DNA from 3 places in the Paenibacillus sp. FSL P2-0089 genome. Region 1 is predicted to be linked to each of the others. Evidence: riboswitches for the same ligand, from Rfam matches in the RefSeq annotation. Region 1 holds a riboswitch; each other region holds the start of a gene.
What was found. Region 1 has a riboswitch for cobalamin ahead of NST69_RS00765 (anaerobic ribonucleoside triphosphate reductase). Riboswitches for the same ligand answer to the same signal wherever they lie in the genome.
Positions count from the first base shown of each region.

Region 2: another riboswitch for cobalamin. It lies ahead of NST69_RS07385 (energy-coupling factor ABC transporter permease); the one in region 1 lies ahead of NST69_RS00765 (anaerobic ribonucleoside triphosphate reductase).
Region 3: another riboswitch for cobalamin. It lies ahead of NST69_RS03105 (S-layer homology domain-containing protein); the one in region 1 lies ahead of NST69_RS00765 (anaerobic ribonucleoside triphosphate reductase).

Region 1 covers NZ_CP152006.1:177,153-187,094, forward strand. The annotation lists gene NST69_RS00745 (S-layer homology domain-containing protein) at 1-3,322, opposite strand, end outside; gene serS (serine--tRNA ligase) at 3,590-4,882, opposite strand; gene ssuE (NADPH-dependent FMN reductase) at 5,290-5,859, shown strand; gene nrdG (anaerobic ribonucleoside-triphosphate reductase activating protein) at 5,951-6,478, opposite strand; gene NST69_RS00765 (anaerobic ribonucleoside triphosphate reductase) at 6,475-8,460, opposite strand; cobalamin riboswitch at 8,769-9,000, opposite strand; gene NST69_RS00770 (MTH1187 family thiamine-binding protein) at 9,342-9,650, shown strand; gene NST69_RS00775 (sugar phosphate isomerase/epimerase) at 9,698-9,942, shown strand, end outside.
Region 2 covers NZ_CP152006.1:1,828,478-1,838,419, reverse strand. The annotation lists gene cobK (precorrin-6A reductase) at 1-693, opposite strand, end outside; gene cobJ (precorrin-3B C(17)-methyltransferase) at 690-3,608, opposite strand; gene NST69_RS07400 (ABC transporter ATP-binding protein) at 3,623-4,483, opposite strand; gene cbiQ (cobalt ECF transporter T component CbiQ) at 4,496-5,284, opposite strand; gene NST69_RS07390 (energy-coupling factor ABC transporter substrate-binding protein) at 5,281-5,574, opposite strand; gene NST69_RS07385 (energy-coupling factor ABC transporter permease) at 5,574-6,338, opposite strand; cobalamin riboswitch at 6,623-6,818, opposite strand; gene NST69_RS07380 (helix-turn-helix domain-containing protein) at 6,958-7,890, shown strand; gene NST69_RS07375 (DUF6171 family protein) at 8,556-8,831, opposite strand; gene NST69_RS07370 (alpha-N-arabinofuranosidase) at 8,844-9,942, opposite strand, start outside.
Region 3 covers NZ_CP152006.1:761,720-771,661, forward strand. The annotation lists gene NST69_RS03095 (hypothetical protein) at 1-404, shown strand, start outside; gene NST69_RS03100 (hypothetical protein) at 401-3,553, shown strand; cobalamin riboswitch at 5,212-5,405, shown strand; gene NST69_RS03105 (S-layer homology domain-containing protein) at 5,618-7,783, shown strand; gene NST69_RS03110 (DUF4430 domain-containing protein) at 8,255-9,058, shown strand; gene NST69_RS03115 (energy-coupling factor transporter transmembrane component T) at 9,055-9,942, shown strand, end outside; gene NST69_RS03120 (ABC transporter ATP-binding protein) at 9,915-9,942, shown strand, end outside.

The DNA of each region.
Region 1 (9,942 bases):
GATGGACAACGTCCATTTCTGCGGATTTCGCAATATTTTTACTCGCCAAAATATGATCCAGTACCTGTGAGTTTCCGTCATACGTATAAGTGTACTGTTCATTAAGCGGCAGCTTGTCAATCAGATTGTCCAGCTCATTACCTTTGAGAATATCTGCGGTCTTGGTGAATTGGAAATCATTCAAGTCGCCCATGGCAATAATATTCGCCGACGGGTTGGCTGCGAGCACATCCTTGACGAAGCCGTTCACGACGGCGGCAATCTTGTGACGCTGTGTCTCACTTGACAAAACCGGTGGCTGAACGTTCTCAAACGGGCCGTTGTCCCCCGACTTGGAATTGAAGTGATTGGCAATTACAATGACCTTCTTGCCTTTGAACTCGAATTGTGCCGCAAGCGGCTTGCGGGATTCTTTAAAGGCATCGTTCGCCGGGTCAATTCTTCCCGGATTGTAGGTGAGCTTGTCCGCAGCCGCATTGTAGCTGACCGCTTGCAGAGCGGAACCCTTCTGTCCGCTGATGCTGTCAGACAGCTTGACTCTTACCGGATTGTAGAGGAATCCAACCCGGATGTTACCGCCGGGAGCACCGCCGTCTGCTTTATCCGATGGAGCAATATCAATATACTGGTACGCCGGGCCTCCGGCGGTCTGAATCGCTTCGATCAGCTCGGCGGCATTGGCTTCCACGATACCGTTGTCAGTCTCGCCGTTGCTGTCCTGCATTTCAACGACGCTGATAATATCCGGCTTCTGGAGATTTACAGCGATGGACTGAGCCAGCTTCTGAATCTTCGCGGCTCCTACGCCAGGGTAATAGTTCTCGATATTATACGAAGCCACCAGCAGCTTGTCCTCAGCTACAGCAATCGTAGAGGTCTCCTGTGTGAAGCTTCCTTGCGTAATGCCGGGCAGACTTCCATTCGCCGGAATAACCTTGAAATTTCCATTGTTGTAGCCGATTACTCCGGTCACATCACCGTTGAATGTATCACCGGTACCAACCTCTTGGCCGGGATTGCCATAGGCGATCAGCAGCCGTTGCGGATTAAGGTTTTTGGCGCCTTTTAGAACAAGTCCGCCTGCCGGTGTAATAACATCGTCCATCATATTGTCCACTCTCGTAGGAATGTTATATACGGTGGAGGTACCGCCGCCGCTTGTCCAATACGGACTGAGAATCGTAGGAGTCGGAAGTGTAACGAGCATCCCCTCAAGCGATTCATAAAAGTCCATAGCATCCTCATCGGGCTGGAATTCGGTTAGTTTATCATCGTCGATGACTGAGGACGGGATGATCCGCCCGCCTTTGCCCAGAACTACAGGCTCTGGAAGTTTTACGTTTTTGGCAACTGTCTTGATTGTACTGAGTGTAATTTGGGTGGAAGTCAGATTCTTGCTGCTGCCCTCATTGTACTCCGACACCATACCCGATACAGTCACATGATCTCCAATATCGGGCTTCAGGCTGGCATTCGTGCTGTATACGAATATGCCTTCAGAGGTATTGTCATTGCTATCCGGCTTAGGGTCCTGGATGAAAAATCCTTTATAATTGCCGTTCGCAAATGTATATCCATATTGGGTAACAATCCCCTCGACATCAGTAACGGTCTGGCCGGCATATTCAGAGGAATGGGATTCCCCTTGAATATCATGGATGCGCGGAGGCGCTGAAGCGGTATAACTGAACGTGAATACTTTGCTGGTCTGGCCCGGAATGGAAGCGATAGCTTTAATTACAGTATCCTTAGTAATCGTAACCGGAACGGTATACAACGTACTGGTCACGGTAGGTTCTGAGCCGTCGAGCGTATAATAGATAGCTGCTCCTTCTGTAGGACTGGATAGTGTTACAGAGCCTCCGCTAATGATTCGTCCGGCGCCGGGGCTGGCGGTCACAGAGAATAGCTCTTCTACCAGACTCTCGGCATTCAGCGGAATGAATTGATAGACATCATTAAACTGTTCAATAACACCGGTGATTCTATCAAAATGCTTTTCTGCGGTCAGTTGAGGCAGGTCAGAGTAAATTCTGAACGGCTGCTCAGCTTGAATGGCGGTGACATTCTTACCGTCTTTACTTTTGATTGTTACATTCTCAAGTGTGACAAGTTTAGCCTCATAAGCTTCACCATTTGCTGTTGTCAGTTCTGCGGCGGTAATTAACTGGGGAGCAGGAACACCGGCATCCGGAGTCACTACACTGTAGTTAAGCCCGGCGGACGGTTTAAGTTCCTGGAGGTTACTGTAGATATCCATAACACCTTGAATATTAACAATATCTCCTGCTTTGGCGAAGTCAGGGTACCCGTACAGCACAAGGCCAGCAGTGGCATCCTGAATGTACATTTTTGCGCCGTCGATGTGTGTAACCGTTCCTTCCGTCCATACGTTCTGACCCTTAGGTGCCGGGCGGACAGAGGCAATATCCTGTTGTTTAAGGAGAGTGTAATCATAGCTCGATTCTGTGCTATAGACTGCATCGGATACAGCATAGGTTTTGATTGTCGTGGGTGCATTTAGTAGGATAGGGGTGCTGTATGGCTTGAATGCCGCTTCGGCGCCGTCTATGTAGACTGCGGCGTACACGGATGCGCCAACGGTTGAAGTATTAAGGGAGATTTCAGTGCCTGCGGGCCAGGCATTGGCAGACGGAGTGGCAATAACCGGCGCTACAGTCTGACTGAGACCATAATGGCTATTGCGGGGATCAGGGGGCTGGACGGTGAAGTCCTTAGAGTTATTATCGGTATCGAAGGCACGGTTATCTGCAGGTGAAATGTCTGCGGTCTTGCGCACTGCGGCAAGGGTACTGCTTAGTGCGGCTGTAGCTCCGCTGCCTTCATAAGTAGTGGCAGTTCCGAAGCCAACCATATCAACACCTGCATTGGAGGCATCTACAAGGTCAATTTTGCCATTGGTAGCTCCAAGCTTTAATGTTCCTGTATAATCAGGGGCTGGCAATTCAACCGTACCTCCGGTACCAGCCGATTGCTGGATCAGAAAGTATCCCTTCGCGGCAATGGTTCCTGTTAATACTGAGATGTCGGATGTGTTAATTAGGTCACCATTGGCACTGGCATAACGCACCTTCCATCCCTCAAGACTCACTGCTGTATCCGTAGGATTGTATAATTCAATGAAGTCATTTTTGTATTTAGCGCCGCCGTTGCCGCCGCCACCGTAGACTTGTGAGATTACAATATTACTGTTATCCGCTGTTGCCTGTGCACTTTGTCCAGCAGGCGTTAACAGTCCGAGCAGCATTAGCACGGATAACCCTGTAGACAGCCATCTTCGCATCCTGTGAGAAATAACCATGATCCTAAACCCACTCCTCTCAAAACTATGATTGGCATTCCCCATTATTCTACCATTTAATTGTTAAATAAAGGGTCGCTTCATATAAATATATATTAAATTGAGACCAATTCAAAAGAATAATAGAGAAGTTTATTAGAAATGCATAAAAATAGTAGTAATGTTTAGTATAAAATCTATATAAATAGCCATTCCCCAATATTGGGGAATGGCTATTATCGATTATTAATAGAAAATCAATTATAGTCGACGTTGTAGAGCCGGATATCAGCCGTGATTCACTCCCGTTTCAATCCGCTCCGCCCCGCCCATATACGGCCGCAGCGCCTGCGGGATATAGATCGATCCGTCCTCCTGCTGGTGGTTCTCCAGCAGCGGAATCAGAATGCGCGGCGTGGCCACCGCTGTGTTGTTCAAGGTATGGCAGTATTGCAGCCGCCCGTCTTCATCACGGTAGCGGATGCCCGAGCGGCGGGCCTGGAAGTCGAGCAGATTGGAAGCCGAGTGGGTCTCCCCGTAAGCTTCTCTGCCCGGCATCCAGGTCTCGATGTCATACTGCTTATGGGTCTTCATCGCCATGTCTCCGCTACAGACGGCGACTACCCGGTAAGGCAGCTCCAGCAGCTGAAGAATATGCTCGGCATTGCCGAGAATCTCCTGGAGCATCTGCTCTGATTCTGCCGGATCGTTCTTGCACATGACCACCTGCTCGATCTTCGAGAACTGGTGGACCCGGTACAGCCCGCGCACATCGCGGCCGGCCGAGCCGACCTCGCGGCGGAAGCAGGCCGACATCCCGGCCAGCCGCAGCGGCTGATCCAGCTCCAGAATCTCATCGCTGTACAGCGAGACCAGCGACACCTCCGAGGTCCCGGCCAGCCAGCGCTTCTCGCCTGTCAGCTCGTAGGTCTGGTCCCGGCCGCCGGGGAAGAACCCGGTCCGCTCCAGCGCTTCCGGCCGGACGATCACGGGCACATCCATCGCGGTGAAGCCGCGCTGCATCAGCACATCGAGCGCCAGCCGCTGCACGGCGAGGTGCAGCAGCAGCCCGGCCCCCTTCAGCACATAGCTGCGGGGCCCTCCGGCTTTGACACCGCGCGGAAGGTCGATGATGTCGTGCAGCTCTCCGAGCTCGACATGGTCCCGCGCGCGGAAGCCGAATACCGGCGGCGCGCCATGCCGCCGCAGCTCCACATTCGCGCTGTCATCCGGCCCGATCGGCGTATCCGCCGACACGGGATTCGGCGCTTCCAGCAGCAGCTCGCCGCAGCGCTGCTCCGCTTCTGCCAGCTCCGCCTCCAGCAGCGCCAGCTCGCTGAGGGTGCCCCGCACCTGCGCCTTTGCGTGCTCGGCGCCTTCAGGGTCGCCCCCGCGCAGCAGGCGCTCGACCTCCTTCGTCAGCGCGTTGCGCTCCGCGCGCCGCTGCTCGGTGGCCCGGCGTACCTCCCGCCGCCGGTCATCCCACTCCAGAAGTTCCTCCAGGGGGAACTTCAATCTTTTCCATTCGGCCGTCTTCCGTACAAGGTCCTCATTCTCCCTGATCCAATTCATATCCAACATCTGCATCCGCTCCTTAAGTGTGGGTAAAAAAACGCAAAAAACGCCCTCATCCATGGGACGAGGAGCGTCAGCTCGCGGTGCCACCCAGGTTGACCTCATTCGCGTATAGCAGCTAAGCAGCGCGGAATCAGGCCCTCTTTGGTCTTCGCGGTAACGGGCGAAACCCGGTAAACTTAGGGAACAGGAAGCTGCTCCGGTCGCAGACGCCTCGCGGTTGGATGCCGGTCGTTGGCCTGGTCGGGATATAGGTTTGCCGTTTATTATAACCAGAGCGGCAGCAGTTTGCAAGCATAAGAGGGGTTTGACAATATTCCTTGTACTCTGCTAGGATTATTACTAATTTAAAGTATTGATGCCCGGCGAAGCAGCCCGGTTTATCCTATTATGCGGACGGAAGAGGTGCGGAAATGGCCAAAATAGTCGTAATTAACGGAACACCCTCGCTGGTCTCACGGATCAATGCCGTGATTGAGTATGCAGAGAATGCCCTGCGGGAGCGCGGGTATGAAGTGGAGCGGATCAATGTGGCGGAGCTGCCTGCGGAGGATCTGATCCATACCAAATTCGAGAGCGAGGCCATTGTCAAGGCGAATGGGCTCGTAGCGGAAGCTGATGCGGTAATCGTAGTCAGTCCGGTATATAAGGCTTCTTACACGGGAGTACTGAAGACCTTCCTGGATCTGGTGCCGCAAAAAGGGCTGGCCGGCAAAATCGTCCTGCCGCTCTTCATGGGCGGAAGTCTTGCACATCTGCTGGCGATCGACTATGCACTGAAGCCGGTACTGTCCGTGCTTGGCGCCCGCTACATTCTTGGCGGCGTCTACGCCGTAGACTCCCAGGCGGTTCGTAACGACCAGGGCGTAGTTGAGCTGGCTGAAGAGCTGCGTTTACGCCTGAACAGCGTGCTGGAAGAGCTGGCGGAGGAGACGGAGCATAAGGTGGGGCGCAAGGCAGGACAGACAGGAGCCGCGGAATAAGGTTACGCTGCCGGTCCGATCATCCCCGGTACAATCAAAAGGCACTAAACCACCCGGATGCGGGAGTTTAGTGCCTTTGTCTATTTAGGAGTTATACTCCTTGAAAGCTCAGCTCCGGCTCCCACAGAACAACCCTATCTCCCGCCAGACTCGCCGGAATATCAATGATCCGCTGGTTGCTGCTTCCCCGGTAGGAGAGGGTAAGGTCTTTGAGCTCTTCGACGAACCGTCCGTCGATCACGACCTGGCACAAGGCCAGCAGCTTCCATTCCGCAGAGCCCGGGGAAGCCGTAAGCTCCTCGTACGTATAGCCGGTATAGATCCAGACCGGGAAGGCCGGCAGCTCGGCGCGCAGCTCGTGTATGAAGTCTGCAGCCTCCTCAGCCGAGAAAAAAGGGTCCCCGCCCGCCAGCGTCAAGCCGTCCAGCAGCGGATTGCCTGCAATCTCCTCTATAATCTCCCGCCGGCGCTCCGGGGTAAAGGCCTCCCCGTAGTTAAAGTTCCAGGTCTTCGGGTTGAAGCAGCCCGGGCAGCGGTGGCGGCAGCCGCTGACGAAGAGGACGGCCCGCAGGCCTTCCCCTTCATTGATCGACTCCGGATAATATCCGCAGATGTTCATAGATGCTTAACACGGTCCCGGACTTCGGCTTGCTTGGCCGCATTGAAACGGGTCTGATAGTCACCGGTCAGATACCCGGTAACCCGGCGCAGACGGCGGATATGGGTGGTATCCTCATGGGCATTGCAGGTCGGGCAATTCGTGCCGATGACCCCTTCATAGCCGCAGCCGGAGCAGCGGTCAATCGGATGGTTGATGCTGAAGTAGCTGATGTCCTGCTCCAGCGCATATTTGATGATTTTGACGAAGGCTGCAGGATTGCTCCGGGCATTGCCGTTCAGCTCGACATAGGAGATCGCTCCGGCGTTGCAATATTCATGGAACGGGGCTTCCAGGCTGATCTTCTTGGCTGCGCTAAGTTCATGGTAGACCGGAATGTGGAACGAGTTCGTATAGTATTCACGGTCGGTTACCCCAGGGATAGAACCGAGCACCTTGCGGTCGATCTTGGTGAACTTACCGGAGAGACCTTCGGCCGGTGTTGCGAACAAGGTGATGTTGAGGTTAAGCTCCTCGCTCTTGCGGTCGCAATATTCACGCATGTGGCGGACAATGGCTACAGCCTTGGCGTGAATCTCCATATCTTCGCCGTGATGCTTGCCGTACATGGCTTTCATGCATTCGGCCATCCCGATGAAGCCCAGCGACAGGCTGCCGTGCTTCAGCAGTTCGCCTACACTGTCATCAGGGGCAAGCTGCTCGCCGCCCTCCCAGACGCCTTCACGCATCATGAAATCGGAGGCTTTGGCCTTCTGGGAAGCCTGGATACGGAAGCGGTGCAGCAGACCGTCCAGCGCAATATCCATATAGTGATTCAGGTCGTCGAAGAACCCTTCTTCATCAGCAGCCAGGCGGCGGCCGGTTATCGTGCCGTGGGCCAGTCCAAGACGCACCAGGTTGAGCGTATTGAAGGACAAGTTGCCTTTGCCGGAGCAATGGTTGCGTCCGAAGCGGTCGCCGAGCACACGGGTCCGGCAGCCCATCGTAGCGAACTCGGTATCCGGGTCAGCCGGATCATAATATTGCATGTTCAGCGGAGCGTCCAGGTTGGCGAAGTTCGGATACAATCTGCGCGCCGAGCACTCCGCTGCCTTCAGGAACAGCTCATAGTTAGGGTCACCCGGTTGCTGGTTGATGCCTTGCTTGCATTTGAAGATCTGAATCGGGAACACCGGCGTCTCCCCGCTGCCCAGTCCGTTCATCGTAGCCGTCAGCAGTGAGCTGATCACAAGCTGGCCCTCCGGGGAGGTGCAGGTCCCGTAGTTGATGCTGGTAAAAGGAATCTGGCCGCCGGAGCGGCTGGACATCGTATTCAGGTTATGTACCATACTCTCTGCGGCCTGCAGGGTCTCGCTCTGCGTCTCCTTCAGGGCAAAACGGAAGGCGCGCGGATACTGCTCAGCCAGATCGCTGCGGCTCATCGTAATCTCCCCAAGTTCTGAAACCTCTGCATTCTCCTCGAAATACTCCAGACCTTTGCGGAAGAGCTTGGAGAAGGACTTGGTCACATAAGGAGCCAGATCATAATCCAGCTTGTTGGCGGACACACCGCCGTACTGCGCATTCTGCTGCGACTGGAAAATAATCGCCACCAGCGACATCGCCGTCATAATCGAGTTGGGAGGCCGTACGCTGCCGTTGCCGGTGTTGAAGCCTTCACGGAGAAGCCGTTCGAACGGGATGAAGATGCAGTTGGTGGTTCCGATGGCGTATTGATCCAGGTCATGCACATAGACGACATTATCCAGGGTAGCCTGTACCAGCTGCGGCGGCATGGTGAAGTTGCGGGCATACCATTTGGAGTATTCACTGCCGAATTTGCTCATTTTGCCGGAGAAGCTCTCCCCGTTCAGGTTGGCGTTCTCGCGCAGCAGATCCAGATCCCGGCTGTCGATAATATCCCGTCCCAGATGAATGACCTCTTCCAAAAGATCCTCCTGTGCAGCTTGTCCTTCGTTATAACGTTTCTCCAGCAGCGTCATTATATAACTCTCTCCTCTCGGGTATTGTAAGCGTTAAAAAAGCACCTCCGGCCGGGAAGGCCGGAAATGCCCGAATGCATGATGCAAAGATCCGGGAAGCGGAAGTTTGCCTGTGGTCTGGGTGGAATATACGAGCAGACACTGGGCAAATAGCTTACGCCCGTTCTTGTACATTCCGCAGAGCCGATACCTGAAGATAATCCACGATCGTCCTCAGGTATCGGCAGCCTCTGGCCCGATTGACGGAAGGCTAACTCTGCTATGGCAGGCCGCATACGGACACCTCCCCTGTTCCTCGCAGGAGTCTAAGCGGTGCCACCGAAACAGGCAGGTCTCCTGGCTTCCGGCAACTCCTCCGGCGCCTTCCCGGGGGGCTTATTCCGCCCCTTAGTGGCATTTAGCCGGAGAATGCGGCCCTGGGCATCGCACCCTGGGAGCATCCGGTTACAGTGGCGGGACCGCAGCGGTTTTGCACCGCGCTTCCCTATTAAGTCGCACCTCTATTACAAGGGGTGAAACACCCGTTTCTACTATATTTTGTTGTTATCTATTAAAGCTACCGCAATATATTGTGTTTGTAAATGTTTTTTTGCAATCCCGCACGGGGAGCGGGTTCGGCGCTTTTACTCACAGCTGATCCACAGTTAGTCCACAGGTAATCCACAACTTTCCTATGAATCTGCCGTGAATTTTTCATAAAATCTCCGAAAATACGCCACAAAGAATCCATAAATAGAGTGCGTCTAATCCTGGTAATCATTTTGACGGATATTAATAGAATAGAGAGGGTGCAGGTGATTTGTAGCAAGCCTGGCGAAGCGTTACAATAAGAGGATAAATAAGAGACTCAGGCATACCAGATAATTAGGAGGGAGATCACAATGGCAATTGGCGAAGTGACCGTTATTCCGATCGGGACAGGCAGCACCAGTCTCAGCAGCTATGTGGCCGAGATGCAGCGTGTGCTGCAGACGGTGGAGGGCATTACCTATGAGCTAACTTCTATGGGTACAATTATTGAGGGACCGGTAGCGCGGATTCTGGCTGCGGTAGAAGCGCTGCATGAGTCGCCGTTTACCGCCGGGGCACAGAGAGTCTCAACCTCACTCAAGATCGATGACCGGCGCGACAAGACCTCGACCAGCCGCAGCAAGCTGGAATCTGTGGAGCGCAAGCTACAGGGAGAGTAACCACAATAGTATCTAATCAGAATCAACCGATAAGGAGCGGATTCTTAATGACAGAAGCAGCACAGCAGATCGGAATTCAAATGTATACACTGCGTGACCAGACGGAACGCGATTTCCTCGGCACACTGGCCAAGGTGGCAGAGATGGGGTACCAGGCAGTGGAATTCGCCGGTTATTTCGGTGTATCTGCAGGGGAACTGCGCCGTAAGCTGGATGAACTTGGCCTGGCGGCCCCTTCGGCGCATGTAGGCCTGGACTTCAGCAGTCTGGATAAGATGGAGCAGGCATTAGC
Region 2 (9,942 bases), 1.7 Mb from region 1:
CCGCATAATCAAAATCACATATAACCCCATATCCAGCGCGGCATGCAGCTTCTCATCCACCGAGCCCTCGGCCCCGCTCTCCTTGGTAATCATCACCCGGGTGCCGTACTGCCGGTATAAGGCCTCATTCATCTCTCTGCTAAAAGGGCCCTGAAGCGCAATAATATTCCGCTGCTCAATCCCAAGGGTCAGACACTTCTCCAGATTCTCCAGACAAGGCAGCAGCCTTACGGTCAGCCGGATATCCGGATCTCCCAGCAGCTCCTCCGCAAAAATCTCCAGCGTTTTGCCGCCGGTAGTCAGCATCACAGAGCCCTTCAGCTCCCTAGCCTTGCGCGCAGCCTCTTCATAAGAATGCACTAGCAACAGCCGGGGATGGCTGTTATAGATAAGGCTCTGCCGCTCGTAGCGGAAGTAAGGCAATCCCAGCGCAGCAGCAGCTTCCATTGCATTAGCATGGGCCTCCAGCGCAAAAGGATGGCTGCCGTCCACCACGGCACGGTACCCGCCCGCCTGCAGCAAAGCGATCATCGCCTCGCGGTCCAGTCTGCCGACGCGGGTGCGGATGCCTGCGGCCATAAGGCGTTCTGCCCCGCTGGGCGTTACCACGCTGGCCTGCAGCGGCAGGCCTTGGCGCAGGAGGCTCTGAGCCAGCTCGCGGGCGTCGCTGGTGCCGCATAACATGAAGATCATCGCGGCTGGCGAAGCGCCAGATCGTCTGCCGGAGCCGCCGCCTCCGTTACATCATGCCGCCCATGGCAGTGATGCTCATGCGCGTGATGCGTGTGCCCATGTTCATCATGCCTGTGATGCGCACACTCGTGATGCCCATGCTTCCCATGGCAGTGGTGCCCGTTTCCATGCCCAACATCTCCATGCTCATGGTGCCCGTTTCCATGTCCCTCATGACTGTGATGCCCATGCCCGTGATGTCCATGCCCATGCTCCCCGTGCTCCTCCTCACCATGATGGTGATGGTGATGGTGCAAAGAGGCTGCATCGCGGTATTTGCAGTTATCGCAGTTGCTAAAGGCACGCCCTTCCAGCGTCTCCTCGATCCGCTCTGTCAGCATATCCACCAGCAGCGGATGTGCGCCCAGTGTGCCGCCGATCTCCACTTCAAGCCCGGGATGCTCCGCTGCGAATTGCGCCACTCTCTCTGCGAACTGCTGCATTAGCACTCCGGTGAACAGCAGGTACGGCAGAACAATAATTTTGCGCGCACCCAGTGCAAGGCAGCGCTCAAGCCCGTCCGGCAGCGAAGGCTTGGCGATGGCAATGAAGCAGCTTTCCACGCTGCGGTAGCCTGTTCTCTCCCAGAGCAGCCGGCTTATTTTATACAGATCGCTGTTAGCATCCGGGTCACTGCCCCCGCGTCCCATCAGCAGTACGATGGTGTCCTTATCCTCAATCGTGGATGCACCGTTCCCGCGCAGGTCCAGGTCCATTCCGCCAGCCGCCTTCACCGGCGGGAGTGGAAGTCGTTCTGCTTCCTGAATCCGCTCCAGCAGAATATCGACGGCACGGTCCTGCACCCCCAGCGGACGCCCGTAGATGAACTTCACCCCGGGATATCTCTGCTTGGCTTCGTCAATGGCCATTGGAATATCGAGCTTGGAATGCCCCGCCGCGAACAAAATAATCGGCACTACGTATATCTCCGCCGCACCGCCCTCAATGCATCTGGCAATTCCGCCAGCGATGGAAGGCGAGGCCAGCTCTATGAAGCAGGTCTCAACCTTCAGCTCCGGCTTACGGGCTGCGAGCAGGCGGGTGAATTCCAGCAGCTCCTCATTTCCCGCTTGAACCCGGCTCCCGTGTCCCACCAGTAATACCGTTCTCATCGTCTGCACTCCTTCTTTGCTGTTATCGTTATCGGATGTATGGGCTGCACTCCCTGTTGCGCTGTCCATCCGTTCCCGGAACGCATGATACCGCTCCTGCTCCCGGCCATGAGTCCTATATTCATCAACTGCGGCAGCTACAGCGGCTACCGCTTGCTCTTCGTCCATCCCTTCACGCACCAAAATCCCTGCATGGGCACCCCGCCCGGCCTTCTTGCCGCCGAGATACAACTCATAGCTGCCGCGCGACATTACCAGTCCGATATCATCCAGCACAGCGGAGCTGCAAGCCATCCCGCAGCCGGCTACACTGATGTGCAGCTCTCTGGGCACAGCCTTTCCATGCAGCAGGGTGTGGAGCCGGACAGCAGCACTTAACGCTCCGCTTCTGCGCAGCTCACAGAATCCGCAGGTCTTCACCTTCACGTAATCTCCAGGTGTACTTACATTCAGTCCGGCCTCCAGCAGCCTTGCTCCTGCCTCTGCCTCTTCATTCCGGCTGCCGCGCAGCAGGAAATATCCGTCCTTCGTATAGACCAATTGCCCGTCGCTGCCTGCAAGCTCAGCCAGCAGCTTCATTTGATCACCGTTGAAGCTGCGGCTGCCGGTTGCGGGAGCAATCTCCAGCTCGAAGGAAGAATCGGTGGATGCCTTCAGGCGACCGGACAAGCTCCGCAGCCGCTCCACCTGCGGAGCAGCAGCCAGGCTCTGCGCAGCAGCCTCTTCCGTCTGTCCTGATTCCGCTTCGCCACAGCCCAGCGCCCATTCCATCCGAACCGAACCTGATGCTTCTGCACTTTTCACCTGTCCCGGCTCGGTCTCGCTTCCAACATCTGCTGCATCCCTCTGCCCAGTCTCTGCTGCTCTCCCAGCATCCACAGTTTTGGCCGCTCCGGCTCCAGCTGCCCCCTCTGCCTGCCCAGACTCCGCCGCAGCCAGCGACCACGGTTCTGCGGCTGTGCGCAGCCGCTCGTGCGGCTTCAGCGTCTGCATCTGTGCCCCGAGACTGTACTTGCGTTCATATCCGCGCGGCGTAATCATAAGATCCTCATAGACAACGGTAGCAGAGTTGCCGACCACCACGGTTGAGAGCATGCCGATCTCATGCTCCAGCATATCCTGCAGCGTTGTTACGACCGTCTGCTGGCGGTCACGGTAGGCGCTTTTGACAATGCCTACCGGTGTAGCCGGATCACGATAACGCAGCAGAATAGTGCGCGCTTCTTCAATCTGGCGCGTCCGTCTGCCGCTGCGCGGATTATAGAACGCAATGACGAAATCTGCCGCCCCCGCCGCTTCCACACGCGCAGCGATGCTCTCCCAGGGCGTAAGATGATCGCTCAGGCTGATCGTGCAGGAATCATGCATAATCGGCGCCCCAAGCAGCGAAGAACAGGACTGGATCGCCGATATTCCCGGGATCACCTCCACCTGCACCCCCTCTGAGCGGCTCCAGCCACGTTCGATCAGCACCTCGTAGACCAGCCCGGCCATTCCGTAGACACCGGCATCACCGCTGGAGATTACCGCAATGCTCTGCCCTTCTTCAGCTCTGCGGACGGCCTCCTGGGCCCGGCTGACTTCTTCAGTCATCCCCGTGCCGACAATCTCCTGGTGCCGCAGCAGCGGCCTGATCAGATCTACATAAGTGGTATAGCCGATGACCGCCTCACTCTCATCCAGCGCAGCCAGTGCGCGGCCGGTAATATGTTCCAGCGCTCCGGGGCCGAAGCCGATAATCAGCAGCTTTCCTTGTTTCTTCATTCTTCTTCCCCCGTTCATGAATAGCTGTGGTTAAGCGCAAGCAGCTTATGCAGCTTCACCTTGAATTCCCCGGCGGTGCGGGGAGCGCTCTGCCCTGCGGTCAGGCTGGCAGGCAGGCTGAACCATAAGTCAGCCAGCAGCGGCAGTCCCAGCCCGATGGACAATAGCTCTTCCCGTCCCGCAAAAATCTCCTCCGGCGTCCCCGCCGCCCGGCATCTTCCATGCTCCAGCACAATAATCCAGTCCGCCCAGCGGTAGGCCAGGTCCATATCATGCGTAGCCATAACTACGGTTGTCCCTTTAGCATGTATGGCTTCAAGCCCCTTCAGCATCTGCGTTTCCGATAACGGGTCCAGATACGAGGTCGGCTCATCCAATAGAATCAGCTCCGGCTCCATAGCCAGTACACCGGCGAGTGCCGTGCGTTTCTTCTGGCCCAGACTAAGCTGGTGAATCGGTTTATCGCCCAGGCCGGTTAGATTCAGCAGCTCCATGACCTCCCGGCAGCGCGCAGCGATAGCCTGTTCAGCCATGCCGCTGCCGCGCAGCCCGAACGACACATCCTCCAGCGGAGTGCTGAGAATCAGCTGCTGCTCGGGGTCCTGGAAGACCAGGCCCACTTTCCGCCGCAGAGCGGCCAGCTCTTTTTTGGAGTAGGATAACGCCTTCCCTCCTTGCACAACCGTCCCCTGCTGCGGGCGCAAAATGCCGACGGCATGCAGGAACAGCGTGGATTTGCCTGAACCGTTATGACCGAGCACCGCCGTCTTGCTGCCTGCGGGGATGGAGAACGTCAGTTCATGCAGTGCAGGCTCCTTCGTATCCGGGTAATGGAACACCACTCCGTCACAAGCCAAGCTAGATTCCTGATCCATGGGTGACTCCTTTCATGTGTTAGTGATAAAGTACGCCTCAGCCAGCAGCAGTAGCGCAATACCGGCATAAGCCTGGATTGTATAGCGCCGCGGCACAGGACGCGCCGTATAAGGCGGGAGAATAATCTCATCTGTGAATCCGCGGGCCAGCAGCCCCTGCGATAATCCGTAATACCGGTGCATCGTGTTGCCGAACAACGCTCCTGCCATAGCCGCAGTCTCCCGCATTCTGGCCTTGTAGCCCCGTCGGCCTCCGCGCAGCCTGCGGGCCAGCAGCAGACCATGCGCTGCATCACTCAGCAGGAATAAGAAGCGGTACATAATCAGCATCAGCTCCAGGACAATCTGCGGCATCCGCAGCCTGCGCAGCACCTGCAAAAGCTCACTGAACGGAGTCGTGAACATCAGGAAGAAGAAACAGCTCATGCAGGCAGAGATTCTGGCCAGCAGCTCCCCTGCCCGCTGAAGTCCCGCCGCTGTGACATATACCGGCAGGTTCAGTCCCGGAAGCGGGAATATCCCTGCCTCTCCCGCAGCCGGATGCCCGAATTCCACGAGCAGCGCCGGTACGCTAAGCGCATAGAACAGCAGCGCTGTGCCGAACAGCATACCATAAGCACGCAAGGGAATTCGGGCCTGCAATATACACCAGGACATCATCCATAGGGTAATTGCAGCCTGTAGTACCGGATGTACGGTGTAAGAGAGCAGGAACATCAGGGCTGCGAACGAGCTTTTCCACATCGGGGACAACTGGCGCAGAGCATTATTGTAAGAGAGAACGTCAATCCGCCGGATCACTTGCTGCTATGCTGCTTCGTCCCGCCTTGCTTGCCCTTGAGCAGCCCCAGGGTATAACCGATCACACCGGCACCAATCGCGGCCTGCAATGCAAACAGCATACTCTCCGTCTCACCCGGCAGCTCGGTCAGCGGCTTGAACCACGGCTTATAGTCAGGATTCATCTCAGTAATCACACCTTCAGCCGCATCATCGGCCCCGCCGAATTCCCCATTAACCAGCAGCAGCGGCAGAATGACCAGCAGAATAACAACCAGCAGCATCAACCCATTTTTCCATTTATTGCTCATTAGGCTCTTCCTCCGTTCACCTTGCGTTTCAGCAGCGACAATTCATTCGGGCTATACGATTTCAGCCAGTTCCAGAGCAGTACCGTCAACAGCCCTTCACTGATGGCCAGCGGGATTTGCGTCACGGCAAAGATGCCCCCGAATTTGAGAAAAGATGCCAGAACGCCGCCATCCGCCGCCGGAAAAGCCACCGCCAGTTGGAAGGAAGTCACTACGTACGTACTCAGATCAGCCACCGCAGCCGCACAGAACAAGGCTAGCTTCTCGCGGTCCGGCATTTTCATCATCAGCTTATACACTGCATATCCGGCAAAAGGACCCGCCACCGCCATCGAGAACGCATTGGCTCCAAGCGTAGTGATCCCGCCGTGCGCCAGCAGCAGCGCCTGAAACAGCAGGACAATCGAGCCGATTACGCTCATGGGCAGCGGCCCCAGCATTACCGCACCTAGTCCGGTACCGGTGGGGTGGGAGCTGCTTCCGGTCACGGAAGGCATTTTGAGCGCAGACAGTACGAAGGTAAACGCCCCGGCCAGACCCAGCAACAGCTTCAGCTCCGGATTCTCCCGGGTCATGGCTCTCAGCTTGAAGATTCCAAGGACAAAGAACGGGATAAACGCCGCCCACCAGAACACTGCCCAGCCAACCGGCAGGAATCCTTCCATAATGTGCATCGCCCGGGCCGTCCCCGGTTCGTTCAGCATAAAGTACACCGTAAATCCGGCAACCAGTGCCGCAAAGCTCCACCATCTGTGCTTTTTCATTTGTCACCCTCCATGTTTGTTGATTTCCCATTACAGATCATAAAGCCCAAAAAACCCACCCTATAGGGTGGGAGTGTATGTACGCAGGCAAGTTCGATAGAGCGCGCAACCCGTGGCGAAGCGGAACAAGGTGCTTTTCACCGTCCCATCACTATGGGCCGTATCCTTGTATCCAGCAGCTATAACCGGGGATCACCTTGAAGCACCAAGCTTTCTCCGGTCCATAAGGGCAGAACGCCTCTTCTCATTAACCTATCCGTACACCGCTCCTATCCGCGTAGAGTCGTGGTGTGCGTAGACAAGGTAGGTCTCCTGGCTTGGAATACAGGCGCTGCAGACTTCGTCTTCCCCGGGGGCTTCCCGAGTGACCTCATGAAGTGCAGCTCTTCCATACAGTGGCGGGACCGCTCGGGAGTTGCACCCGATTCCCTGTTATCCCTTGCCGCTTCCGGCAAGAGCACCTTGTTTCATCGCTAATTCATCTCAAATCATAGCGGACAGAGATTGGCCTGTCTGTGATATAAATTGGAAAAGCTCGCCTGCAGCCAATCATGGCTTGTAGAAATTTTATTTGAGTAATATAATTATTAACTATATAACCTGAACGTGGAGGCATCCGATGAAACTTGATCTAACCGAACAATCTTTGCCCGTGTACGAGGCCCTGTCCAGTACCGTGCGCCTGCATATGCTGCGGCTGCTGTCCGATAAGCCCATGAACGTGAAGGAGCTGGCCGCAGCCCTCAAGCTCAGCAGTGCGATTATGACCATGCATGTGCGCAAGCTCGAAGCCGCCGGGCTGATCCGCAGCCATATGGCTCCCGGCAAAAGCGGTCTGCAGAAGATCTGTACACTGGCCGCCGACGGGGCTGAGATAGTTTTTCCGGGACAGGCCCGGACTCCGCGCAGAGGGTACCGCAAGGACATCCCTGTGGGGCATTATTCCGACTTCCAGATCGAGCCTACCTGCGGACTGTCTACGACAGAGAGGGTCATCGGGCACTTTGACGATCCCCGTTATTTCTGGGACCAGGAGCGGGTGAACGCCGGGATTCTCTGGTTCGGAAAGGGGTTCGTGGAGTATAAAATCCCGAATTTCCTGCTGTCGAGCCAGCAGCCGGAGGAGCTTGCCATCACGATGGAGATCGCCTCCGAAGCCCCGTCGGTCAACAACAACTGGCCGTCGGATATTACCTTCACACTGAACGGACAATCGCTCGGCTTCTGGACCAGCCCCGGTGACTACGGAGATAATCCGGGAAAATACACCCCGGCCTGGTGGCCTGCACTCACCAATCAATACGGCCTGCTCAAGCAGCTGCGGATTACTCAGACGGGTACCTTCATGGATGGGCAAAAGCTGTCGGAGGTCACCCTGGATCAGGTAGGCATCCGCAACAAACAATGGACCTTCCGGCTCTCTGTCGAGGAGGATGCCGAGCATATTGGTGGCCTCACCCTGTTCGGCAAGGGCTTCGGCAACTACAACGAGGATTTGGTGTTTGAGTTGTTTTATACAGATGGCGTGGCAGATTTGCCGGGTCCTATATGAAAGCCAGATTAGGGTGTGTAGAAGGTAGGTAGGTAGGTAGGTAGGTAGGTAGGTTAGTTTTCGTTTCAGCTACTTTTAGAGCTAATACTCCTTATTTCTGCTTAACGCTCACTTTCAGCAAAATTCAGGTGCATTAGTGCTCTTCATTTCTGCTCAACGCTCACTTTCAGCAAATTCAGGGGCACTTATGCCCCTCGCAACATCCATACAGCCCACTTCCAACCGCACCAAAGGGATTTTTCCCTCTCATTTCCTCATCTAGCCCACTTTCCGCCGCATCAGAGGGATTTATCCCTCTCATTTCCTCCTCCAGCCCACTTTCCACCGCATCAGTGGGATTTATCCCTCTCATTTCCTCACCCAGCCTACTTTCTGCCGCATTAGAGGGATTTATACATCTCATTTCCTCACCCAGCCCACTTTCCGCCGCATCAGTGGGATAAATCCCTCTCATTTCCTCCTCCAGCCCACTTTCACGCCGCATTAGAGGGATTTATCCCTCTCATTTCCTCTTCCTCCCCCTCACCTCCACAACACAAAAAAAGCCCCTCCAACTGCCGCATTGTGCAGGTTGGAGGGGCTATCGGTGATCGATCCGTCTCTTATGGCAAGAGCGGCTTCTAGCCTATCTTTTCGCCTGACCCCTAGCCGTTAGGCGTGGGCCGTCATTCCGCCACTGGCTGCCACTTTCCGCCGCCCGGCAGCGGACAGCTACGGGCCTTCAGCCGGGCCACGACAGGGATGATACAGCCGCAGGCGGTACAGGTCACGCCATCCTGCAGCTTGGGGCAAGCCCCGCAAAGCGCAAGCCGCTCGGCATAGACCTCGTCTGAAGCGGTATTGCCGGGGTTGAACATGGAGGACGCCAGAATGCGGGCAATCTGTGCTTCCGTGACCTTGTACTCCTCCCGGCATCCTTTGCAGGCTGAAGTGGTTGTCATGCAGTTCTCTCCTTAGGCTTGTGGAGTGATGGCCAGTACCGTTACCGACATTGGCGGCAGCTCTACAGTCAGCGTATCCCCTTCAAGCTTGAAGGCGCTGAATGCCTGCGGTGTTACAGCTTCCGGCTGCTCAAAGCTATTGTGGGCATCGATGGAAGCTCCGGCCAGCGTTGTTCCGCTTACGGATGCTTGACCAGCCAATCCGCGCAGGGCAAGCGGCAACACTGCCGATGACGCGTGATTCAGGTTACACAGGCTGACATGAATGATGCCCTCAGCATTGACTGAAGCCGAAGCCGATACTTCAGGAATCTCTACGCCATCATAGCTGTATACCGGGCTGTCCACGGTGAGCTCCAGCAGTTCTGCATCCTGATGCACCTTATACATGTTGAATACATGGTAAGTAGGAGTCAGGAGCATTTTCTCGCCTTCGGTCAGAATAACAGCCTGCAGCACGTTCACGGTCTGGGCAATGTTCGCCATCCGTACACGGTCACTGTGCTTGTGGAAAATATTCAGCGTCAAGCCGGCCACCAGCGCATCGCGGATCGTGTTCTGCTGGTAGAGGAAGCCCGGGTTCGTACCCGGCTCAACATCATACCAGGTGCCCCACTCGTCAACGATCAGGCCGACTCTTTTCTCAGGATCGTATTTGTCCATGATGGCAATATGGCGGGTAACCAGCTCATCCATGAATAGTGCCTTCTTCAACGTTGTGAAGTATTCGTCTGTTCCGAAGCCTGTAGCCGCGCCCTTATGATTCCAGTCCGAATTAGGCAGGGTGTAATAGTGCAGGGTAATTGAATCCATGAAGCGGGTAGCTTCACGCATCAGCACTTCCGTCCAGTTATAATCATCCGAATTCGCACCGCAGGCGATCCGGTGGATCTTGTTGTCTCCATAGTTACGTACATACGTCTGATATTGGCGGTACAGATCAGCATAGAACTCAGGACGCATGTTACCGCCACAGCCCCAGTTCTCGTTGCCCACGCCGAAATACTTAACGCTCCAGGCATCTTCCTGGCCGTTCTTCTGACGCAGCTCAGCCATTGGCGAGACTCCGTTGAAGGTCAGATATTCCACCCACTCGGACATCTCTTGAACA
Region 3 (9,942 bases), 580 kb from region 1:
TCGGTGACTTCATCGCCTATCAGGAGAAGAGCAAGACCGAAATTCCGACCGCAGTCGTCCTGGCCAAAAGCGATATGCTCCACTCCCTCAAGGATGAGGATGGCGACTATATCAAGTCGAACAGCAATGTGTTCAACAACTATGTACACCGCAAAACGCTGAACCTGAACGAGTTCCACAACATCGACGGTGAAATCCGGCGCTTCATTGAGAAGGTGGACCGGCCGTTCAAGGATACGATGGATGTGTATTTTGCCAATACGGGATATTTCGCCGTGTCTGCGCTGGGCAGCAATCCAGTCAATCAGAAGGTGGAAGGCGTGGTCAGTCCGATCCGGGTCGATGAGCCGTTCATCTGGCTGCTGCACAAGCTGAATTATATTGAGGGGAGCGACGGGCCGTGAACAGATTCTCAGGGTCCATGATCACCCAGCAGATGTATACCCGCGAGCGCCGGGGCGTATACCGGTCTACAGAGGGCTTCGATACGGTAGCGAAATCGGAGAGTCTCGATAATAATTTTGTCAAAAAAATTCTGCATCCCTTCTGCCTCTACGATGCCCCGGCTGAGCTTACGGCACGCGGCGAGAAGGATGAGGAGCTGTATCCGGCTGCGCTCCATCTGTTCCATACGGAGAGCAACGAGACAGTGATTGGAGAGAGCCGTTATCTGGCGGCGGATTTCACGGGTCAGCGGAGCGCTTTTTTTGCCCATAATTTCGTGGTGCCGCCTATCCGTTCCGAAGAGATTGTCGAGGGGTACGGAGACTGGCTGCATGCGGGGTTTGCCCGGAGCTATGAGGGGGAACCTGGCGGGACACTGCCTGAGCTGGAGTCGATTCCCGTGGCAACCCGCGAGCTGGACGAGCCGTCTGATCCGCGTACGGTGCTGTCAGGTCTAGGATTCACAGAAGAGCTGTTCAAAGCCCTGCTGCAAGCGGTGATGCTGTCCGTAGCCGGGAAGAAGAAAATCTATGTAGCGCTGGATGTGCCGATCAGTGAGTTGTCGCAGCATGCGGCCCGGCTGACGGAGGTCCTCTTCGCTGCGCTGCCGTATGACTTCCGCCGCAGGCTGGGAGTGATCACGTATGCCAAGGAGCCGCAGAGCCGCAAATACATTCACCTGACCTTCGTGGAGAAGGGCTCTCTGCGTCCGGGCGACCGCAATATCGAGAAGGATTATATCTTCGATCTGGCAGGCGCAAGGTTCCTGAATACCGACTTCGGCGAGTCGCGGCAGATCTATGCCGATCTGGCCTGGAAGACGCTGGTGGAGAAGGGCGGAAGCCTCCGTGATTTCGCTAAGTTTGCCGACAGCCTGCTGCTCGGGGAGAGTGCGGAGCGTAAGCTGTCGCTGGCGCTCTACAATGAGCTGGCGGTCTTTTATGAAATCGAGCAAGGTAATGAAGCCCTATATACAGACAACAAGAACGCTATACTCGGCGGCCTGCTGTCCTATCTGAAGCCGGAGGGGAAGCTGGATTCGCGGGTGCGGCTGAATGATATGTTCCTGGAGCGGTTCGACCGCGAATATGATCTGATCCGTAAGAAGGGGATTCCGTCAACGGAGATCCTGGAACAGTTCAAGGCGTATTACGCGCTGCCGGGCCATAATTACCGGGTGAAGATCGTCGATTACTTCATCAACGGGATGCTGAACTGCCAGTCCGGGGGCCGGGAGGATGTGCTGGCGGCGGCTTACGGGATTATTGAGAGCGATGCGGAGCTTAGTGAGGCGTTCTTCAAAAAAGTGCTGTCCCAATCTCTCTTCCGCAGGGCGCTGTTCGAGCCGTATCTGGAATCCCGGCTGGCTGCCGCTGCCGGAACGGCGGATATCCTCCGCCTCGTGGGCCACTTCGGCCGGAGTCTTCCGGAGGTGCTTCAGCAGGCAGCGGTACGGGATACCTTCAAGGAATATCTGCTGGAGAAGCTGCAGCGGGAATCCGATCCGGTAGCGGCGGTAACGGCTGTTCATGAAGCGGTCCAGCAGGCAGAGAAGCAGCGCCGCAGAGGCGGCGTATACCCGGAGGCCTTGTCCGTTATGGAGGAGCTCGGCACGGTTGCTGACCGCTTCCTGCTGAACCGGCTCTCGCTGGACGAGCTGACGATGGAGCAGCTGCTGGAGATCTCGTTCCTGCGTTACCGGGATACGGCAGACTGGCAGCCGCCGCTCGATGCGATTGCGAAGCGCAAAGCGAATGCGCTGCGCGCGGCCTACCGCTGGTTCGGGGAGGAGTCGCCGGACGAGGAGATTTTTGCCGGACTGACGCCCCGTGAGCTGGACGATGTGCAGCTGCTGGGCGCGCGGTGGCTGAAGGAAGCGCGGAGCCTGGAGCCGTTCGACCGGCTGCCGTTGGCCTTTTATCACAGCAGTGAACGTGAAGGCGGGCCGCTGGATTATGATGCGCTGCTGGATCTGGTGGTCCGCAAGGCGGGCAATGACAAGGAGACGGTGTACCGGTTCCTGAATTGGTCCCAGCATAGCTGGCTGTTCGCAAGCTCTGGCAAGAAGCTGTGGCCGAATTACAAGCGGGCTGTGCTGAGATATTTCCTGAAGAGCGACCGCGAGGCATTCAAGAACCGTGAATTCCGCAAAAACCATCTCGACACAGCAACGCCTGCCATGCAGACTGTCTACAATGAAGCCCGCGCCCAGCTGGCTTCGCCGCTGGCGCGGTGGGTCAGCCGCAGCCGATTTCAAATCCTGATCTCAGGGAGCATCCTCGGGATCATTCTGATTGCGGCGGTTATCCTGCTGAGCCAGCTAGGGGGACGCGGCAAGGATACAGCTGCGCCGGTGGCCAGCCCCAGCCCGCTTCCGGCAGAGACCGGACAAGCCGCTGTAGCGGCCCCGGTCTCTGTCCGGCTTATCGGCGGAGACGCGGGGACTGGTGGGAATAACGGCGGTGATGCAGGGACTGGCGGGAATAGTAGCGGTGATGCGGGAAGCGGAGAAGCGGGTAAGAATAACGGCGTTAAGCTGTTGTTCAGCTTCACTGATGCCGCGGAATGCTCCGCCTTCAAGCCGGAGCGGATCGGCGTAGAGTCCGCCAGCGGCGTTACGGACTACGAGGTTAAGGCAACGGTTAACAGTTGCCAGGTTGCAGCAGGAGCCGGAGTGGACGGCGGTGCGAAGAGTGAAGCAGGCGCCGGAGCGGACGGCGGTGCGAAGAGTGAAGCAGGCGCCGGAGCGGACGGCGGTGCGAAGGGTAAGGCAGGAGCCGGAGTAGACGGCGATGCGAGTGGTAAGGCAGGAGCCGGAGTAGACGGCGATGCGAAGGGTGAGGCAGGAGCCGGAGTAGACAGCGGCGCGGATAGTGGAGCTGCCGCCTCTCCGGCGGCGGCGGGGACTCCTCCGTCACGCGTCTACGAGGTGACGGTGGAGCTATCAGCAGGCGCGAAGCTGGCAGCAGGTGATATGATCACCGCCGGAAGATACTCGCTGAAGCTGGCGGCAGATCCGGGCAGCTCCCCGGAGGCTACAGCCACAGCCGCGCCTAGTGCGGACCCGTCCGCTTCCGCAAGCCCAGAAGTGGACACGGACGCGGAATAACACAGCGGCAACAAGCAGGCTGCGTAAGCTTTTAACTAACGCGATCGGATAATGCAATCGACTGACGCAATTGATTGCCGCTACCGGCCAACGCAATCGACTAATGCTACCGACTGATGCAATCGACCAACGCAATCGACTAATGCTACCGACTGATGCAATCGACCAACGCAATCGACTAATGTTACCGACTGATGCAATCGACCAACGCAATCGACTGGCGCAATTGACTGCCGCTACCGGCCAACGCAATCGACTGACGCTACCGACTGATGCTATCAACCAACGCAATCGACTAACGCTACTGACTGATGCAATCGACTAACGCTACCGACTAACGCTACCGACTGATGCTATCGACCAACGCAATCGACTAACGCAATCGACTAACGTAATCGACTAACGCAATCGACTGATGCTACCGACTGATGCAATCGACCAACGCAATCGAATAACGCAATCGACTGACGCTACCGACCAATGCAATCGACTAACGCTACTGACTCACTAAACCGACTGACGCTACCGAGTGGCGCTTTTAACTAACGCTAACGAGTAACGCTCCTTAGTCATTCAGCCGACTCACACAACTAACTGACGGTTTTGAGTCGATACCAAGTGATGGTACTGAGTAGCATTGCTTACAGTGATTGGTGTACTCTATACAACTAAAAACAGTAAAAAGGAAGGCGCACCTCTCCTAACTGTATTCTATACAACTAAATTTGCCCGAATGGGCGAAAAGCCGGGTACAGAAGCATTTTAGGTGCATGAAATACAGCTAAAAGTACATTTGGCAGTAAATCAGACGATTTAGTTGTACAGATTGCATTTAAGCATAACGTTTGGAGCTAGAATAGTACCTTAGTTAGTCGGGGTACGGCAGCCCCCCAGCAAGCTAGGGGATTAAATGAATGCTGATTAGTTAGAATCTGATGATCGACTAGCGGTAGCTGATCTGCTGTGGGCGCATATAGCGCGGCATGGTGGGCTGGTCAGAGCCTGGTGCATACTACTTTATGTAGTACAATGATTTGCGCTTCGGCAGGCTGATACGAGCATAAAGTAATTAGTTAAGTGTGCTAGTGTCCCAATGAAGCTGCTCTAGTGCACTTTGTACACTAGAATGAGGCATATCGAGCCTAATATGGTGTTCTGTTGTATTCGGTACATTAGATTTTGGGAATTTGGCCCGGCGGAGGGTTATTTGCCACAATCGATTGTATAAAATGCAGCAGAATGCGTTATCGGCCGCTTTTACACGAATTCTAATGTACATAATACAATCGCCTGCTGCCGCTGTCTCCGCTAGTACCGCCAACGGCTTAATTAATAGCAGAAGAATGACTCTATAGTCCTGAATAGTACGATGTGCCGGGGGAGCGGGCATGTGCTGTTCAGGATTTTTTGTGCAAATATAAGAATGTATATGTTACACGTTATAAATTATCCTTCTATTTCTCGCTGAAACGGTACCGTCCTTTAAAAGGACGGCAAAGCCGTTTCCACTTGGGAATGGGCGGGGCCTCGGGGTGGATGGAATAGAAATAGCTTGTCTATAGACATACAGGGGAATAGTAGATATGATTGTTTCAGAATATTAAAATTTAATAAGCTTTGGGAAAAGGTGCAGATTGCCTCAGAGACCGCGCGCTGTCGCTAACAGATGCTGGCAGGGCTATGTCTAATAGAGGAATCTGCTTAAAAGGGAAGTCCGGTGCAAGTCCGGTGCGGTCCCGCCACTGTAAGTACGGAGCAACTCCTGAGGAGCCACTGTCTGCAAACTGGATGGGAAGGCGGGGGAAGCGGTGAAGTATGAGCCAGGAGACCTGCCTTTTTCGTTGTTGTTTCTATTCTTCGGGGGTAAGAATGTGGAAGCAGATGCTGATATTGGCGAGGGCTGTATGTGCTGTATTGTATGTATTGTGGGAGAGCAATCGGCTCCTTCAGCCGCCCTGTATTGTATTCTTCCCCGGCCGCCCTGCACAGGGCGGTCTTTAGGTTGCCGCTCTATCTGCGGAGGAAGCAGGATTCATCCATTCTATTTCAGGAAAGAGGTTAGTTATGAAGAACCATTCTCTATCATCCAGGTTCACACGGCTGGGACTTGCTGTCATTATGCTGTTCGCACTGCTGGGAGCAGCCGTAGCCCCGGCAGGACAAGCAGCTGCTGCACAGGCAGGCGGGACTTCCGCACCCGCGGTATCCGCTCTGCCCGCAAGTGAGGCAGCGAGCGTAACTGCTGCGGTCTATGCCACTGCGGAGTTCATGCTGAAGAACGGAGTCCAGTCGGACTGGCAGGCGATTGGCCTTGCGCAAGCAGGCTACAAGGTTCCTGCCAGCTATCTGAAGGCGCTTGAAGGCAAGGTGGCTGGGGCTAAGGGTGTTTTTGCCAGAGCTACGGACTATGCCCGGATCACGCTCGCCGTTAAGGCACTTGGCGGCGACCCGGCGAATGTGGCAGGCTATAACCTGATTGAGAAGCTCTACAATCACGATGCAATTACCGGCCAGACGCTGAATAATCCGGTCTATGCACTGCTGGCTCTGGATTCCGGCAGTTATACAATCCCGGCAAATGCGAAATGGACACAGTCTAAGCTACTGGCAGAGATTCTGGCGAAGCAGAACCCGGACGGAGGCTTTACTCTGACCACGGGTGCGAGTGATCCGGATATGACAGCGATGGTGCTGAATGCACTGGCTGGACATAAGCAGGAAGCGGCAGTGAATGCTGCCGGTCAGCGGGCGGCAGCCTGGCTGGCTAAGGCACAGGATAAGAACGGAGGATATGGCGACAGCAGCGAGAGTGTTGCTCAAGCCATTATCGGTCTGTCTGCCTTCGGCATTGATCCGGCGGGAGCAGAGTATACCAAAGGCCAAATCAATCTGGTCAGCAAGCTGCTGAGCTTCAGCGCAGCAGATGGCGGATTCGTCCACACTGCGGGCGGCAGCTCCAATCCGCTCTCAACGGAGCAGGCATTGGAGGCTTTGGTAGCGTACAAGCTGTTTGGAACAGGCGGTAAGCTCTTTGATTTTAGCGGCACACCAGTGAAGAATCCTCAGGTAAGTGTCTCGGTTACAGTTGAAGGTCCGAATGGAACGTTGGCTGAGGGCAGCGTGTACGCCGGAAATGTGCTTACGGCACTGGACAAGACAGCAGCAGCCAAGCGCCTGGCTCTGGTCAATGAAGCAGGCAATTATGTGACGGGGATCGGCGGCGTGATTGCCGGTACTTTTGGCGGATATGATGGCTGGATGTATGTAGTCGCACGCGGCGGAGCATGGATCTATCCAAGTGTAGGGATGGGCGACTTCGCGCTGGAGGAGAATGACCGCATTGTGGTCTATTATGGCGGGGACAACACGCAGGTGGTTGATGCCGTAACCGTGACTCCCGCACAGCCGCAGCCTGGACAAGATCTGAAGGTGCAGGTAACCCAGAAGCAATGGGTCTGGAATGAGGCGACCTTCACCTCCGATCCGGTAACCTCACCGGCAGCAGGCGTACAGGTAACCATCGGCGGCAAAACAGCAGTTACAGATGCTGCGGGTGTGGCTGTTGTGGCCGGAGGACTGCCAGCAAATAAATATACCCTGACGGTTACGGGATATCTGAAGGATAAAACCCCGGCCATCGTGCGTCATACGCTCCCGGTAACAGTGGCTTCTGCGGCGGCGGACCGTCCGGCTTTTGGCGATGTGAAGTCGATCTCGCCTTGGGCGCTGGAGTCGGTATACACGGCGTATGACCGCAAGCTGATGAACGGTGTAAGTGAGGACAGCCTGCTGTTTGCACCGAAAAAGAATATTACCCGTGCGGAATTTGCAGCGCTGCTGCTGCGGTTAACCGGGAACGAGCCGTCTGCGGCGTCTTCTGCTGGGGCCTTCAGTGATGTTAAGGCCGGTACATGGTATTATGGAACAGTGAACCGGGCGAAGGAGCTAGGAATCATCAGCGGCGTAAGCGCCAAAACGTTCAAACCGGACGGGCTGGTTACGCGCCAGGATATGGCTGTGATGATGGTTAGAGCTTTTAAGCTGGATGCAGCTGGAGCAGGCGCAGGGGCTGGTAAATTCAGCGACGAAGATAAGATTAGCGACTATGCATTGTCCGCTGTCCGTACGGTGACGGGACTTGGATATATGACCGGCACCGGCGGCGCATTCGAGCCTACTGCTGTGGTAACCCGTGAGATGGCTGCTGCTGTGGCGGTTAGATTGCCTTAGTTGAGTAGGGAACAGCAGAGTTCGGCAGGTAGAGTAAGATCAGCTTCAATATACAGCTATACTACCGCAGGAGGCACTGAACGAACTCTGAAGCCGACAATAAGTGGATAAATGACATCTAATTTGGCAGGATTTGCTGCAAAGCGGGAGTTAGTTGGAAAAACAACACTTATTCACGCCCGAAGCTCCCGTATGATGGGTTGTAGGCAGAATTAGATGCCTGAAATCCAACTAATTTCTATACAGGTGCGTAACCAGAATAATTAAGTGTAGAAAATCCAACTAACGCCCCCATGCCAATGAGTAGTTGAGGCGTATAGGGTTATTGAAGCGTTGCAGGTTCATTAGACAGGCGATTTTGCTTGGAATTAGTTCGGATATGTCTTGAAAAGTAAGCATAAGGTGTATGAAGGAACGGGGAACAGGCTGACTGCCCCCGTTCTTTTCCCTTTTTGTGGAGGTGTGCTGGTAATGTTCAATCTATTCAAAAGAGGCCGGGGAAGGCTGGCGCCGCTGCTTCTCCTGCTGATGGTATTGCTGCTCCCCGGCTGCTCCTCTGGGCAGCCGCCCGCCGGGACCCCGGCCGCGCAGACGCCGCGGCCTGGAGACGAAGCGGCTCCGCTGCCGGGAGCCGCTGAGGGCACTGCCGTACCATCCGCCCCTGCGGACGGTACGGCAGCTCCGGCGTCGCCAGGCGCAGCGGCGACGCAGCCATCGGCGGGCGCGAGCGAGCCCGCCAAGTCCCCGGCGTCGCCAGGCGCAGCGGCGACGCAGCCTTCGGCGGGCGTAAGCAAGCCCGCCAAGCCGCCGTCGCCAGGCGCAGCGGCGACGCAGCCATCGGCGGGCGCGAGCAAGCCCGCCAAGTCCCCGGCGGCCACACCCAAGCCGCCGACCCCCAAGCCCGCTCCGGCGGCTACGGCCAAGCCGGACAACGTAGTCACTCTCTCCATCACCGGAGATGAGGAGCATGGCGTGATTCTGGCCGCTGCCCAGTACGAGATCAAGAAGGGCGAGAGTGTGCTGGACCTGCTGAAGCGGATTACACGGGCACAGAAGATCCAGATGGAATTTCAGGGCAGCAAGGCTTTTGCTTATGTGGAAGGTATAGATAATTTGTACGAGGGTGATCACGGGGCAGAGAGCGGCTGGATGTACAAGGTCAATGGAGAATTTCCGTCCAAGGCTGCGGGTAGCTGGATCGTCGAGCCCGGGGATACCATCGAGTGGCTGTATACGCTTGATCTAGGCAAAGACCTGGGGGCCAAAGCGCCATGAGCAGCGGCTTTCGTTCCATGCATCCTGTAGTAGCCCTGCTGTATTATGCAGGGCTGCTGCTGTTCGCCCTGCTGGTCTTCCATCCGTTATTTCTGGCTACAGAGATAGCTGGACTGCTGGCACTGCTGCTGTTGCAGGGCCAAGGGAGGCTGCTTCTGCGCAGCTTGCCTTTTATGCTGCTGATGGCAGCTTCCGTGGCCTTGCTGAACCCGCTGTTCTCACATCGAGGAGCGCATATTCTGTTCTACTGGCTGGATCAGCCTATTACGCTGGAAGCTGTGCTGTATGGACTGATGATGATGACAATGCTGCTTACTATTTTCATCTGGTTTATATCCTACAATTACACGGTGACTACAGATAAGTTCATGTACCTGTTCGCGGCGGCTGCGCCGAGAACGGCGCTGCTGACGCTGATGGCCATCCGGTTCGTGCCGCTGTTCCAGCGGCGGCTGCGCCAGATTACGCTGATCCAGCGTCTGCGCGGGATAGATACCGGTACGGGAAGCCTTAAGAAAAGAATGACAGATGGAATGACGCTGCTCAAAGTGCTGCTGACCTGGTCGCTGGAAGAAGCCCTCCAGACTGGAGACTCCATGACAGCCCGTGGTTACGGCAGCACCAAACGTAGCACTTACACGATATACAAGGCCGATTTGCAGGATAAGCTGGTGATGCTGCTGTTAACCGTTAGCGGTGTGGTTACGCTGCTGTTCTGGGTGCAGGGCTACGGCAAGCTGGAGATCTATCCCCGGATGAGACCAGCGGACTTCGGCTGGCAGGAGGCCGTCATGTACGGCAGCTTCTGCCTGTTCGTGCTGATTCCTGCGGGGCTGGAAGGAAAGGAGAAATGGTTATGGAGATCCTCAAAGCACAGCAATTAT